2 regions of the Umezawaea sp. genome follow, and region 2 is predicted to be linked to the other one. Evidence: riboswitches for the same ligand, from Rfam matches in the RefSeq annotation. Region 2 holds a riboswitch; the other holds the start of a gene.
What was found. A riboswitch is a leader RNA that binds a small molecule or an ion and turns the genes downstream of it on or off. The one in region 2 is predicted to bind cobalamin.
Positions count from the first base shown of each region.

Region 1: it holds a riboswitch for cobalamin, as region 2 does, so the genes downstream of both, AC156L_RS25255 (CbtB domain-containing protein) here and AC156L_RS01740 (putative cobaltochelatase) in region 2, are expected to answer to the same signal.

Region 1 is NZ_DBNGPQ010000109.1:78,613-84,504, reverse strand. Features, by position in the region: gene metH (methionine synthase) at 1-863, shown strand, start outside; gene AC156L_RS25265 (HAD family hydrolase) at 856-1,518, shown strand; gene AC156L_RS25260 (CbtA family protein) at 1,573-2,328, opposite strand; gene AC156L_RS25255 (CbtB domain-containing protein) at 2,340-2,525, opposite strand; cobalamin riboswitch at 2,559-2,733, opposite strand; gene AC156L_RS25250 ((2Fe-2S)-binding protein) at 2,820-3,488, opposite strand; gene AC156L_RS25245 (alpha/beta hydrolase) at 3,542-4,303, opposite strand; gene AC156L_RS25240 (GlxA family transcriptional regulator) at 4,305-5,267, opposite strand; gene AC156L_RS25235 (hypothetical protein) at 5,354-5,587, shown strand; gene AC156L_RS25230 (TetR/AcrR family transcriptional regulator) at 5,629-5,892, opposite strand, start outside.
Region 2 is NZ_DBNGPQ010000011.1:2,101-7,992, reverse strand. Features, by position in the region: gene AC156L_RS01740 (putative cobaltochelatase) at 1-1,269, opposite strand, end outside; cobalamin riboswitch at 1,309-1,449, opposite strand; gene AC156L_RS01735 (TetR/AcrR family transcriptional regulator) at 1,408-1,992, opposite strand; gene AC156L_RS01730 (quinone oxidoreductase family protein) at 2,087-3,052, shown strand; gene AC156L_RS01725 (cytochrome P450) at 3,049-4,233, opposite strand; gene AC156L_RS01720 (8-amino-7-oxononanoate synthase) at 4,270-5,448, shown strand; gene AC156L_RS01715 (GNAT family N-acetyltransferase) at 5,402-5,860, opposite strand; gene AC156L_RS01710 (S1 family serine peptidase) at 5,890-5,892, opposite strand, start outside.

The DNA.
Region 1 (5,892 bases), on a different contig from region 2:
CCGCGCGCTCGTCCGTCGCGGTGGACGTGCCGATCCCGACCCCGCCGTTCTGGGGCAGCCGGGTCGTGAAGGGCATCCCGGTCGCCGACTACGCCGCGCTGCTCGACGAGCGGGCCACGTTCATGGGCCAGTGGGGTCTCAGGGGCGCCCGCGGCGGCGGCCCGACCTACGAGGAGCTGGTGGAGACCGAGGGCAGGCCGCGGCTGCGGTACTGGATGGACCGGTTGACCACCGAGGGCGTGCTCGCGCACGCCGCCGTGGTCTACGGCTACTTCCCGTGCGTCGCCGAGGGCGACGACCTGGTGGTGCTGCGGGAGCCGCGGCCCGACGCCGCCGAACGGCTCCGCTTCACCTTCCCGCGCCAGCGCCGCGACCGGCGGCTGTGCCTGGCCGACTTCTGGCGGCAGCGCGACGCGGCCGTCCGGGAGGGCGTGGTCGACGTGGTCGCGTTCCACCTCGTCACCATGGGGCAGCCGATCGCCGACTACGCCAACGAGCTGTTCGGCAAGGACGCCTACCGCGAGTACCTGGAGGTGCACGGCCTCGGCGTGCAGCTCACCGAGGCGCTCGCCGAGCACTGGCACCGGCGCGTCCGCGAGGAGCTGCGCTGGCCCGACGGCGGCCCGGTCTCCGCCGAGGACCCCGCCGACGTCGAGCAGTTCTTCAAGCTCGGCTACCGCGGCGCCCGCTACTCGTTCGGCTACGGCGCCTGCCCGGAGATGGAGGACCGCGCGAAGGTCGTCGAACTCCTGGAACCCGACCGGATCGGCGTCGTGCTGTCCGAGGAACTCCAGCTGCACCCCGAGCAGTCCACCGACGCGTTCGTCGCGCACCACCCGGAAGCGAAGTACTTCAATGTCTGATGGTCGACCCGCCGGTGTCCTCTGGGACATGGACGGCACCCTGCTCGACTCCGAGAAGCTGTGGGACATCCCGCTCTACGAGTACGCGGAGAAGCTGGGAGGCACGCTGTCGCTCGCGACGCGGCAGGCGATGGTGGGCTCGAACGTCCCCACCACGCTGGCGCTGCTCTACGGCGACGTCGGTGTCGAGCCGACGCGGGAGGACCTGACCGACGCCGCCGCGTGGATCGCCCGCCGCACCGAGGAGGTGTTCCGCGCGGGCCTGCCGTGGCGGCCGGGCGCGGTGGACGCGCTGCGCGCCGTGCGGGACTCGGGCGTGCCGATGGCGCTGGTGACGTCGACCGAGCGGGCGCTGACCGAGGTCGCGCTCGACACGATCGGCCGCGAGCTGTTCGACGTGACGGTGTGCGGGGACGAGGTCGACGGCCTCAACAAGCCGCTGCCCGAGCCCTACCTGAAGGCCGCCCGGCTGCTCGGCGTCGAGCCGACCGCGTGCGTCGCGATCGAGGACTCGCCGACCGGTGTGGCCTCCGCCGTCGCCGCGGGCTGCACGGTGCTCGTCGTGCCGTGCGACGTGGAGGTCGAGCCGGGGGAGCGGCGGGTGTTCCGCGAGTCGCTCGTGGGTGTGGACCTGGACGTGCTGTCCGCGCTGTGACGCCGGTGGTGGGAGGGGAGCCCTTCCTCGTGGGGCTCCCCTCCCACCCCGTGCTCAGACGGCCGTGACCGACCTGATCTTCGTGGTGCGGCGGACCGCCGGGTCGATCAGCAGTCCGAACGCCACGCCGAGCCCGATCCACAGGGTCGCCGTCTCGGCCAGCGAGGCGAGGCGGAAGTCCCAGAGGACGCTCGACGGCATGTCGGCGGGCACGGCGTCCGGCGGCGGCGGGAACACCAGCAGCAGGACCGTCACCGCGGCGACCGTCGCGAGCAGCACCGCCGTGGCGCGCACCGGCGCGGCCAGGTGGCCGAGCCGCGAGGCGAGGAAGCTCGCCCCGTACGCGACCGCGATGCCCGCGACGATGAGCCCGAGGTACAGGCCCGTCCGGTAGTCGACCGTCGACGGGTCGCCGACGGCGGGCGGGTTCGCCGGGTACTTGACCGCGGGCAGCAGCGCCGCGACCCCGAACGCCGCCAACCCCAGCGTCGCGCTGCGGAAGAACGGCTGCCCGTCGGTGAACCAGCGCCGCGTGCAGGCGAAGACCGTCGCGAACAGCGCGCCGACCGCGAGACCGACGACGACCGCGGCCAGCACGCCGCCGAAGACCTGGGTGCCCCGGCTGAACAGCTCGCCGTGCTCGTGCGCGTCACCCTCGACGTGCTCGGCCGCCGCGCGGGCCTCCTCGACCGCCAGCGCGGCGCGGATCGGCACCTCGACGACGAACAGGCCCACGAGTCCCGCCGCGAGCCCGGCGATGCCGCCCGCGGCCACACCGCGGGTCAGCAGTCCGGTGTAGGTGGTTGCCATGCGGGCGCCGCCTAGTGGCACGGGACGCCGAGGGCGTGGCGTCCGTCGTGGAAGAACTCGTGGACCGTCTCGGCGGTAGCGCCCAGCGCGACACCGTTCTCCTGGAGGACGACCCAGGCGACGATCAGGGCCACGAGTGCGACGGCGAACGCCCATTTGGGCACGGTGGTGGACGGTGTCAGTGCGGGGCTCGTCATGACGGGCTCCTCCATACCTCGTGGAAGGTCAACGGTGTACTCGGCGCCGCAGCCGGTCTCCTGACTCCCAGGTCACCGCTAGCCCGCGTCTTCCCAGCAGAACTCTTCTGCCAGTGACGTTCCCGGCGGGGTCGCTACCCGGTCACAGTGGCGAGGACCGCGCCGGATTCACACCGGCTTCCCGTCCACTGCGGCGGTGGAACCGTAAAGGTCCCACGTGCTCCGGCACAACCGACCAGACGAGTTGTCGTGTGCGCCACCTCGGCGAACGGACAGTCACCACCGCGACGGGCGCTACCTCGCGGGCAGCGGGCAGTCCCCGCACGTCCCGCCACCGTCCAACCGGTAGTAGAGGCAGCAGCTGCGCCGCCGGAACACCACCTCGCCGGGGAACGGCACGAACTCGCCCGCTCCCCGCAGCGGCGGCTCCGCGAACAGCGCGGCCCCCACCGCGAGGCACTCCTCGGCGCTCGCCGTCCCGGACCGGGCCAACGTCCGCAGCCCACCCGCCGCGGACGACACCGCGTTCCCCCACAGCAGCCCGGCCGCCACCCCGCTCTCCCGGCGGATCGCGTCGACCACGGGCGCCATCGCCTCGACCACCCCCGGCCGGGTGACCGGGTCGGCCAACCGCACCTGCACACCGCTTTCGGGGGAGTACCGCCACCACACGTTCGCGGGCCGGACGTCCGGCACCGCACCGCCGAGCACGTGCGCGGCCACCACCGGGCACAGCAGCCGAGCCGTGTAGCTCAGGAAGAACAGGGACGCGGCCACCCTCCGCTCCGCCGTCCGGTACCGCACGCCGATGGCGTCGAGCGCGTCCCCCAGAGCCGGCCCGCCGTCGAGCAGCGCCTCACCGGAGGCCCAGGTCGAGTCGGGCCTGCCGACGTCGAGCACGAAGAACGGACTGATGCCACGCGCCTGCCGCAGTGTGGCCAGCACCCTGGCGAATTCCGACACGCCCCGAAGCTACCCGGCCACCACCCGCGCCTTCAGCCGCCCGTCGGCGGGGGCTACCCCAGCGCGACCACCGCGTCGACCAGTGCCGTGCCGTCGAGCAGCACGCGGTCGTTGTGGTCGGCGTCGACCGCGACCACCGAGGCGCGCGCCGCCCGCGCGACGACCAGGCTCAACGGAGGCGGCACCACGGTGTCGGCGGTGCCGTACACGACCGTCGTCGGCACCCCCGCCCTGGCGACGTGCTCGGCCACCGGGAAGCGGTCGCGCAGCAGCAGGCCGACCGGCAGGTACGGGTGGTGCACGCGTCCGGCCGAGGCGAGGTCGACGAACGGTGAGCGCAGGAGCAGGCCCGCGGGCGGGTGTTCCACGGCCAGCTCGGCGACGACCGCGGCGCCCAGGCTCTCGCCGAAGTACAGCATCCGGTCGGGGGTGACGCCGGAGTCCAGCAGGTACCGGTGGGCCGCGCGCACGTCCAGCGCCAAGCCCTCCTCGGTGGGGCTGCCGGGGTTGCCGCCGTAGCCTCGGTAGTCGAACAGCAGGACCGCGAACCCCGCGTCCACCAGCGCCGCCGCCAGCGGGACGCGGTCCCCCCGGTCGCCCGCGTTGCCCTGCGCCACGAGGACCGTGCGACCGGGGCCGGGGAAGTGCCACGCGCCGAGGTCCAGGCCGTCGGACGTGCGCAGCACGACCGGCCGAGCACCGGGCGCGAGCGCCGGGGCGGTGTCGTCCGGGAAGTAGACCAGGTGGCGCTGGAACACCCAGAGCGCGCCGACGAGGACCACGGGCACCAGTGCGGCCACCGCGAGGCGCCACACGTCAGGCCTCCGCGGGGCGGTGGGCGAACGTGCGGCGGTAGTCGTTCGGCGTCACGCCGACCGCGCGGTTGAAGTGGTGGCGCAGCAGCGCGGCCGTGCCGAACCCGCTGTGCCTGGCGACGTCGTCGATGCCGAAGTCGGTGTCCTCCAGCAGTTGCCGGGCGCGCAGCACGCGCTGGGCGGTGAGCCAGCGGTGCGGGGTCGTGCCCGTCTCCGCGACGAAGCGGCGGGCGAACGTGCGCTCGGACAGCGTGGCGCGCCGCGCCAGGTCCGCCACCGCGTGCTCGGTGTCGAGGTGCTTGAGCATCCAGGTGAGCAGCGGGGAGAGGCTGTCGGCCGTGCAGTCCGGCACCGGGAGTTCGACGTACTGGCGCTGGCCGCCGTCGCGCTGCGGGGCGACGACCATGCGGCGGGCGATGGCGGTGGCGACGGCCGAGCCGTGTTCGCGGCGCACGAGGTGCAGGCAGGCGTCGATGCCGGACGCGGTGCCCGCGCTGGTGATGATGTTGCCGTCGTCGACGAACAGCACGTCGGGGTCGAGCCTGGCGAGCGGGAACCGCTCGGCGAAGTTCTCCTTCTCGCGCCAGTGGGCGGTGCAGCGCCGTCCGTCGAGCAGTCCCGCCGCGCCGAGCAGGAATCCGCCGCTGCACACCGAGAGGAGGGTCGCGCCCGCGTCGGCGGCGTCGCGGAGCGCCCGCAGGACGGCGGGCGGGTACTCGTCGCGGATGGTGAACGCGGGGACGGCGACCAGGTCGGCGCCGACGAGCGCGTCCAGGCCCAGCGAGGGGGTGATGGTGACGCCGACCTTCGTGCCCAGCGGCGCGCCCGGCTCCTCGCCGCACACCCGGAACTCGATCGGCGGAACGCCGTCCGCGGTGCGGTCGACGCCGAAGACCTCGCAGATGAGCCCGAACTCGAACGTCTCGACGCCGTCGATCAGGACGCACGCGACGGTGTTCAGCATCGCCCCAGCATAGTTGGCAGGATTTTGTCGCACAACGTCAGAGCTGCCACTGTTGGCGGGATGTTGTGCAGCGAACACTTAGTGCCATGACAAGCGCACTGATCGTCCTCGCAGTCCTGGCGCTGGTGGGCTACGGCCTGGAGCGCCGCACGAGCGGCCGGTCCGGGCCGCGTCCGCGGCTGGCGGGCAGCTCCGACGTCCTCGACCGGGACCTCCAGCGGGTGGCCGCCGACCTGCGGGTCGCGCCCCCCGCCGAGCGCGCCGCCACCGCGCGCGACCGCCGCGTGCTGGTCGTCCGCCGTGCCGGTCTCCCGGTCTGACCCGGTGCGCCGGGCCCGGTGACGGGGCTCGGCGCACCGCACTACTCCGCCGACGGGTCCGGCAGGCCCGCGGCCACCTGGCGCAGCGCGTTGCGCACGAGCTGGGTGATCGGCGCGGGCTTCGCGGTGGTGAGCCACTTGTCCGTCGCCACCTCGACCGCCGCCCACACCGTCGCCGCCACCAGTCGCGGGTACAGGTCGCGCCCGACCCTGGTGCCGGTCCGCTCCGCCACCACCTCGGCCAGCTCGCGCTCGGCGATCGCGTTCGTCTTGAGGAACTCCCCGAGCAGGCTCGGTTCGCTCGT
Region 2 (5,892 bases):
GCGGACGACCTGGCCGGTGCGGGCACGGGCGCGCGACCGCCTGCCGGGAGCGCCCTCGCCGACGCCGGGCACCTGGAGGAGCCGGGCGCGGAACGCGGGCGCGGGGGTGGCCGGGGCCCGGTCCGTCGCACCGGACCCGCCCTGGTTCGGCCGCTGGTCCGGGCTCTCGGGAGCCTCGGAGTTCTCGGGGGTGGGCTGACCGCCGCCGTCCGGTCCGTCGGGCTCCGGAGGACCGTCCGGCTCGGGCTCGTCGTCGGCGTGCTCGGCCGCCTGCCGCATGGCGTCGGCGAGCTGCTCCTCCTCCAGCCCCGGCTCGTCGAACGGGTCGCGGCGCTTGCGGTGCGGCAGCGCGAGCCGCACGGCGGCCTCGACGTCGGACTCCTCCACGACCTCGGACCCCCGCCACGCGGCGTGCGCGGCGGCGGTGCGGGCCACGACCAGGTCGGCGCGCATCCCGTCGACCTCGAACGCCGCGCACACGCCCGCGATCCGGCGCAGCTCGGAGTCCGGCAGTTCCACGGTCGGCAGCGCCGCGCGGGCGGTCACGATCCGTTCGGCCAGCTCGGCGTCCGCGGCCTCCCAGCGGGCGGCGAAGCCCTCGGGGTCGGCCTCGTAGGCGAGCCTGCGGCGGATGACCTCGGCGCGCGTCGCCACCTCGCGCGACGCCCGCACGGCCACCGTGAGCCCGAAGCGGTCGAGCAGCTGCGGCCGGAGTTCACCCTCCTCCGGGTTCATCGTCCCGACCAGCAGGAACGACGCCGCGTGCGAGATCGAGACGCCCTCGCGCTCCACGTGCGCGCGGCCCATCGCGGCGGCGTCCAGCAGCAGGTCGACGAGGTGGTCGTGCAGGAGGTTGACCTCGTCGACGTAGAGCACGCCGCGGTGCGCGGCGGCCAGCAGGCCCGGCTGGTAGGCGCGGACGCCCTCGGTCAGGGCGCGCTCCAGGTCCAGCGAGCCGACCAGGCGGTCCTCGGTGGCGCCGACGGGCAGTTCGACGAGCTTGGCGGGACGGCGCTCGGCGGCGTCGCCGGGGTGCGGGCCGTCGGGGCAGGCCGTGTCGACCAGCGGGTCGCAGCCGAACCGGCAGCCCGGCACGACGGCCAGCTCCGGCAGCAGGGCGGCGAGCGCGCGCACGACCGTCGACTTCGCGGTGCCCTTCTCCCCCCTGACCAGAACACCGCCGATACCGGGGTGCACGGCGTTCAGCAGCAGGGCCAGTCGCAGGTCGTCGTGTCCGACGACAGCGGAAAAGGGGTAGCGCGAGGTCATGCGGGGAGGTCCTTCCTCGGGTGTCCACGCCCGTGTCCGGTGGTGGTGACTCGGGGGTCGAGTTCCTGACTCCCGGATCTCCTGCCCGGTCACAGTGGCGGGACCGCGCCGGATTCGCACCGGCTTCCTCGCACACCCCTACAGCTTTGGCATCGTCGCATCCCACGGAGCAGCGACCAACCCCTCGGCGAGTCTGATCACACCCGCGCGCACCCGCTCCACCGGCATCCCGCACCGCTCGACCAGGTGGTGGACGTGCTCGGCGCGCAGGTTCGCCAGCAGCGCCTCGGCGCGGAACTCCGCGTCGCAGCCGGGGTCGACCTGAGCCATCAGCTCGACCAGCCCGTCCCGGATGGGCTCGAACCCGCTGTCGCAACCGCGCTTGCTCGTGACCCGCTCGAACGCCCGCACCAGCGGCAACGTCTCCACGACGTGCTCGAACAGGCTGCTCGCCAGCAAGACCACCCGTTCGGCGGCACTCGTCGACCCGTCGGCCAGCACCCCGGTCGCGAAGTCCCGCCACCCCTCCCCAGCCTGGAGCGCGAGCGCCTCGACCAGGCCCTCGCGGTCGCCGAACCGCCGGAACACCGTGCCCTTGCCGACACCGGCCGCCGCGGCGACGTCGTCCATGCAGACCGCGTCGATCCCCTGCTCCCGGATCAACCGCATCGCCGCGGCCAGGATCGCCTCCCGGTTGCGAGCCGCGTCCGCCCGTTCGACCATCCCCGCCCTCCTCGACTTGACAGAACCGGACTACTGGTCCGTATCGTAGCCCAGAGAGAAACGGACCGACGGTCCGCTACAGCGGGAGGCTTCCATGCGTGCGGTGCGCATCCACGAGTTCGGCGGCCCGGAGGTGCTCCGGGTGGACGAGGTTCCCGACCCGGTCGCCGGGCCGGGCGAGGTGCTGGTCGAGGTGACCGCGATCGGCCTGAACTACGGGGAGGCGCTCCAGCGGTCGGGGGCGTCGAACGAGCTGTACGACTGGTACCCGGAGCCCGCGCTGCCGGTGGTCCCCGGCCTGGAGGTGACGGGCGTGGTCCGCGCGGTCGGCGGGGACGTGTCCACCGACCTGGTCGGCACGGAGGTGGTCGGCTTCGCCCTCCGCGGCGCGTACGCGGAACTCGCCGTGCTGCCCGCCGCGGGCGCCGTCCCCGTGCCCGCGGGCCTCGACGCCCGCCAGGCCCTCGCGCTGTTCCTCCAGGGCGTCACCGCCGCGGGTCTCGTGGACGTCGCCCGGATCCAGCCCGGTGAGCGCGTGCTGATCGAGGCCGCCGCGGGCGGTGTCGGCAGCCTCCTGGTGCAGCTGGTCACCCGCGCGGGCGCCGTCGCCGTGGCCCTCGCGCGGGGGGACGCGAAACTGGCCGCCGCCAAGGAGCTCGGCGCCGACGAGACCGCCGACTACACGAGCCCCGACTGGGTTTCGCGGCTGGAACCGGTCGACGTGGCGCTGTCCTCGGTCGGCGGCGACGTCACCCGGTCCGCGTTCGGCCTCCTGCGCGACGGCGTCGGCCGGATGGTCCTCTACGGCACCGCGTCGGGCTCGTTCGCCGACATCACCGTGAAGGACGTGGTGCGCAAGGGCGTCGGGCTGATCGGCCTGCGCAACCTGGCGGGCGACCCCGCGTACGCCGCCGGGCTGCTGGCCGAGGTGTTCGCGCTGGGCGCGGCCGACGAACTCCGGCCCGTGCTCGGCGAGTCGTGGCCGCTGGCCGAGGCGGCGGCTGCCCACCGCGCCCTGGAGGAGCGCAGGACGACGGGCAAGACGTTCCTGATCCCCTAGCCGGTCACCGGCACGCTCACCGGGGCGCGGAACGACAGCAGCCCGAGCATCGGCGGCGGGGCGACCGACGTGAGCCGGAGGGTGGGGAAGCGGCGGGCGACCGTGCGCAGCACGACCTCGCCCTCCAGCCGCGCCAGGCCCGCGCCCAGGCAGTAGTGCCTGCCGAAGCCGAACGCGAGGTGCCCGCGGGCACCGGACCGGCCGGGGCAGAACGACTCCGGCTCGGCGAACACGACGGGGTCCGAGCCGGTGCCCGCGAGCATCAGCAGCAGCGGCGCGCCCGCGGGCAGGTCGACGCCGGACAGCGTGACCGGACGGCTGGTCACCCGCCGCCACGTCGTGACGGGCGGTTCGCGGCGCAGCACCTCCTCGACGCACGCGGCGGCCAGGCCGGGCTCGCCGTCGGCCAGCCTCCGCCACACGTCGGGGTGGCGGAGCACGCGGTCGAACAGCGTGCTGAGCAGCTGCGTCGTCGTCTCCTGGCCCGCGATCAGCAGGAAGTAGCAGAGCCCCGCGGCCTCGCGGACCGGCGTGCCCGCCGCGACCAGCGCGCCGAACAGGTCGTCGCCGTCGGGCGACGCGGCTCGGACGCGCGCGGTCAGCCAGCGGTGGAACGCGCCCGCGCGACCGGCCAGCTCGTGCTGCCGCTCCAGCGACGGGTTGCCCCAGAACAGCTCCAGCGACGCCGTGCTCCACGCCTTGAGCGCGGGCACGTCGACGTCCGCGATGCCGAGGACCTCCATCAGCACCACGCACGGCAGGTCGCGGGCCAGGTCCGCGTGCAGGTCGACGGGCGAGGCCAGGCGCTCCTCGCACAGCTCGGCGATCCGGTCCTCGAACGCCGCCACCCGCGCGGGCGTGAGGAACCCGGCGACCAGTCGGCGCAGGTCCGCGTGGGTGTCGGTGCCGTTGTTGGCGAGCGTCGGCGGCAGGGAGAACCCGGCCCGCGCCAGCACCCGCAGCACCGGGCGCGGGATCGGCGTCACGGCGGTCAGCGCGTTGTCCGGGTGGAACGCCTGGGCGTCGGCGAGCACGGCCCGCACGTCCGCGTACCGGCTGACCAGCCACAACCCGGTCGCCGGATCGTGGTGCACGGGGCTCTCGGACCGCAGGCGCCGCAGGTCGGGGTGCGGATCGGCGGTGAAGTCGGCCCCGAAGAGGTCGATCTGGGTGGTCCGCACGCCAGGACCGTATCGGGCCGGTGGGAGACTGCCGCCGTGAGCGTGAGCACAGGTGACTCGGTGTTCGACTGGATCGACACCCGCGCGGAGGCCCGCGCGAAGGCCGGACTGACCCGCAGGCTGCGGCCTCGACCGGCGACCTCGACGGACCTCGACCTCGCCGGGAACGACTACCTCGGGCTGGCGCGGGACAAGCGCGTGACCGGCGCCTCGGCCGCCGCGTCGATGCGCTGGGGAGCGGGTTCGACCGGGTCGCGGCTGGTCACGGGCAGCACCGAGCTGCACATGGAGCTGGAGTACGAGCTGGCGAACTTCTGCGGCGCGCAGGCAGCGCTGGTGTTCTCGTCCGGCTACGCGGCGAACCTCGGCGCGCTCACGGCGCTGTCCGGTCCGGGCACCGCGATCGTGGCCGACCAGTACATCCACGCGTCGCTGATCGACGGCTGCAAGCTGTCCAAGGCCGACGTGGTCGTCGCGGGCCACTGCGACGTCCCCCAGGTCGCGCACGCGCTCGCGACCAGGGGCAAGCGCCGCGCGCTCGTCGTGACGGACTCGGTGTTCTCGGTCGACGGCGACCTCGCGCCGCTGGGCGAGCTGGCCGCCGCGTGCCGCGAGCACGACTCGGCGCTGGTCGTGGACGACGCCCACGGCCTCGGCGTGCTCGGTGACGGCGGGCGGGGCGCGGTGCACGCGGCGGGCCTCGCGAAGTCGCCCGACGTCATCACCACGGTCACCCTGTCCAAGTCGCTCGGCGCGCAGGGCGGGGCGGTCCTCGGGCCGAGCCGGGTCATCCGGCACCTGGTCGAGACCGCCCGCAGCTTCATCTTCGACACCGGTCTCGCCCCCGGCAGCGCGGCGGCGGCGCTGACCGCGCTGAAGGTGCTGCGGGAAGAGCCCGACCGGCCCGCGCGCGTGGTGGCCGTGGCCCAGGAGCTGGCCGAACGGCTGCGCGCCGCGGGCCTGCGCGCCAGTTCGCCCTCAGCGGCGGTCGTGTCCGTGCAGGCGCCGTCCGCCGAGGCGGCGTTCGGCTGGGCCGAGGCGTGCCGCACCAGCGGCGTCGTCGTCGGCTGCTTCCGGCCGCCGTCGGTCCCGGACGGCGTGTCCCGGCTCCGGCTGACCGCCCGCGCGGACCTGTCGGACGCCGACATCGACCGCGCGGTGCGGGTGATCAGCGAGACCGGCGCATCCGCAGGTGCGGTATCCCGTCCTCGATGAACTCCTCGCCCTCGGGCACGAAGCCGAACGAACCGTAGAAGTCGACGATGTAGGTCTGCGCGTCCAGCACGCAGTCGACCGTGCCGACCTCGCTGAGCGCGGCCTCCACCAGCCTGCGGCTGTAGCCGCGGCCTCGGGCGACCCGCCCGGTCACGACCCGGCCGATCCGGAACGTGCCGTCCGGCTCCTCCAGCAGCCGGAGGTAGGCCACCGGCTCGGACGTGCCGTCGACCTCCAGCCAGAAGTGCCGGGCTCCCGGTTCGAGGTCGCGGCCGTCGAGGTCCCGGTAGATGGAGGACTGCTCGATCACGAAGACCTCGCTCCGCAGGCGCAGGAACGCGTAGAGCTGCTCCGTGGTCAGGTCGGCCGCCCACTGCCTGCGCAGCGTGGCGTGAAACTGTGATGTGCGCACATGCGCCTGGATATCACAGCGGAGCCGGTTCA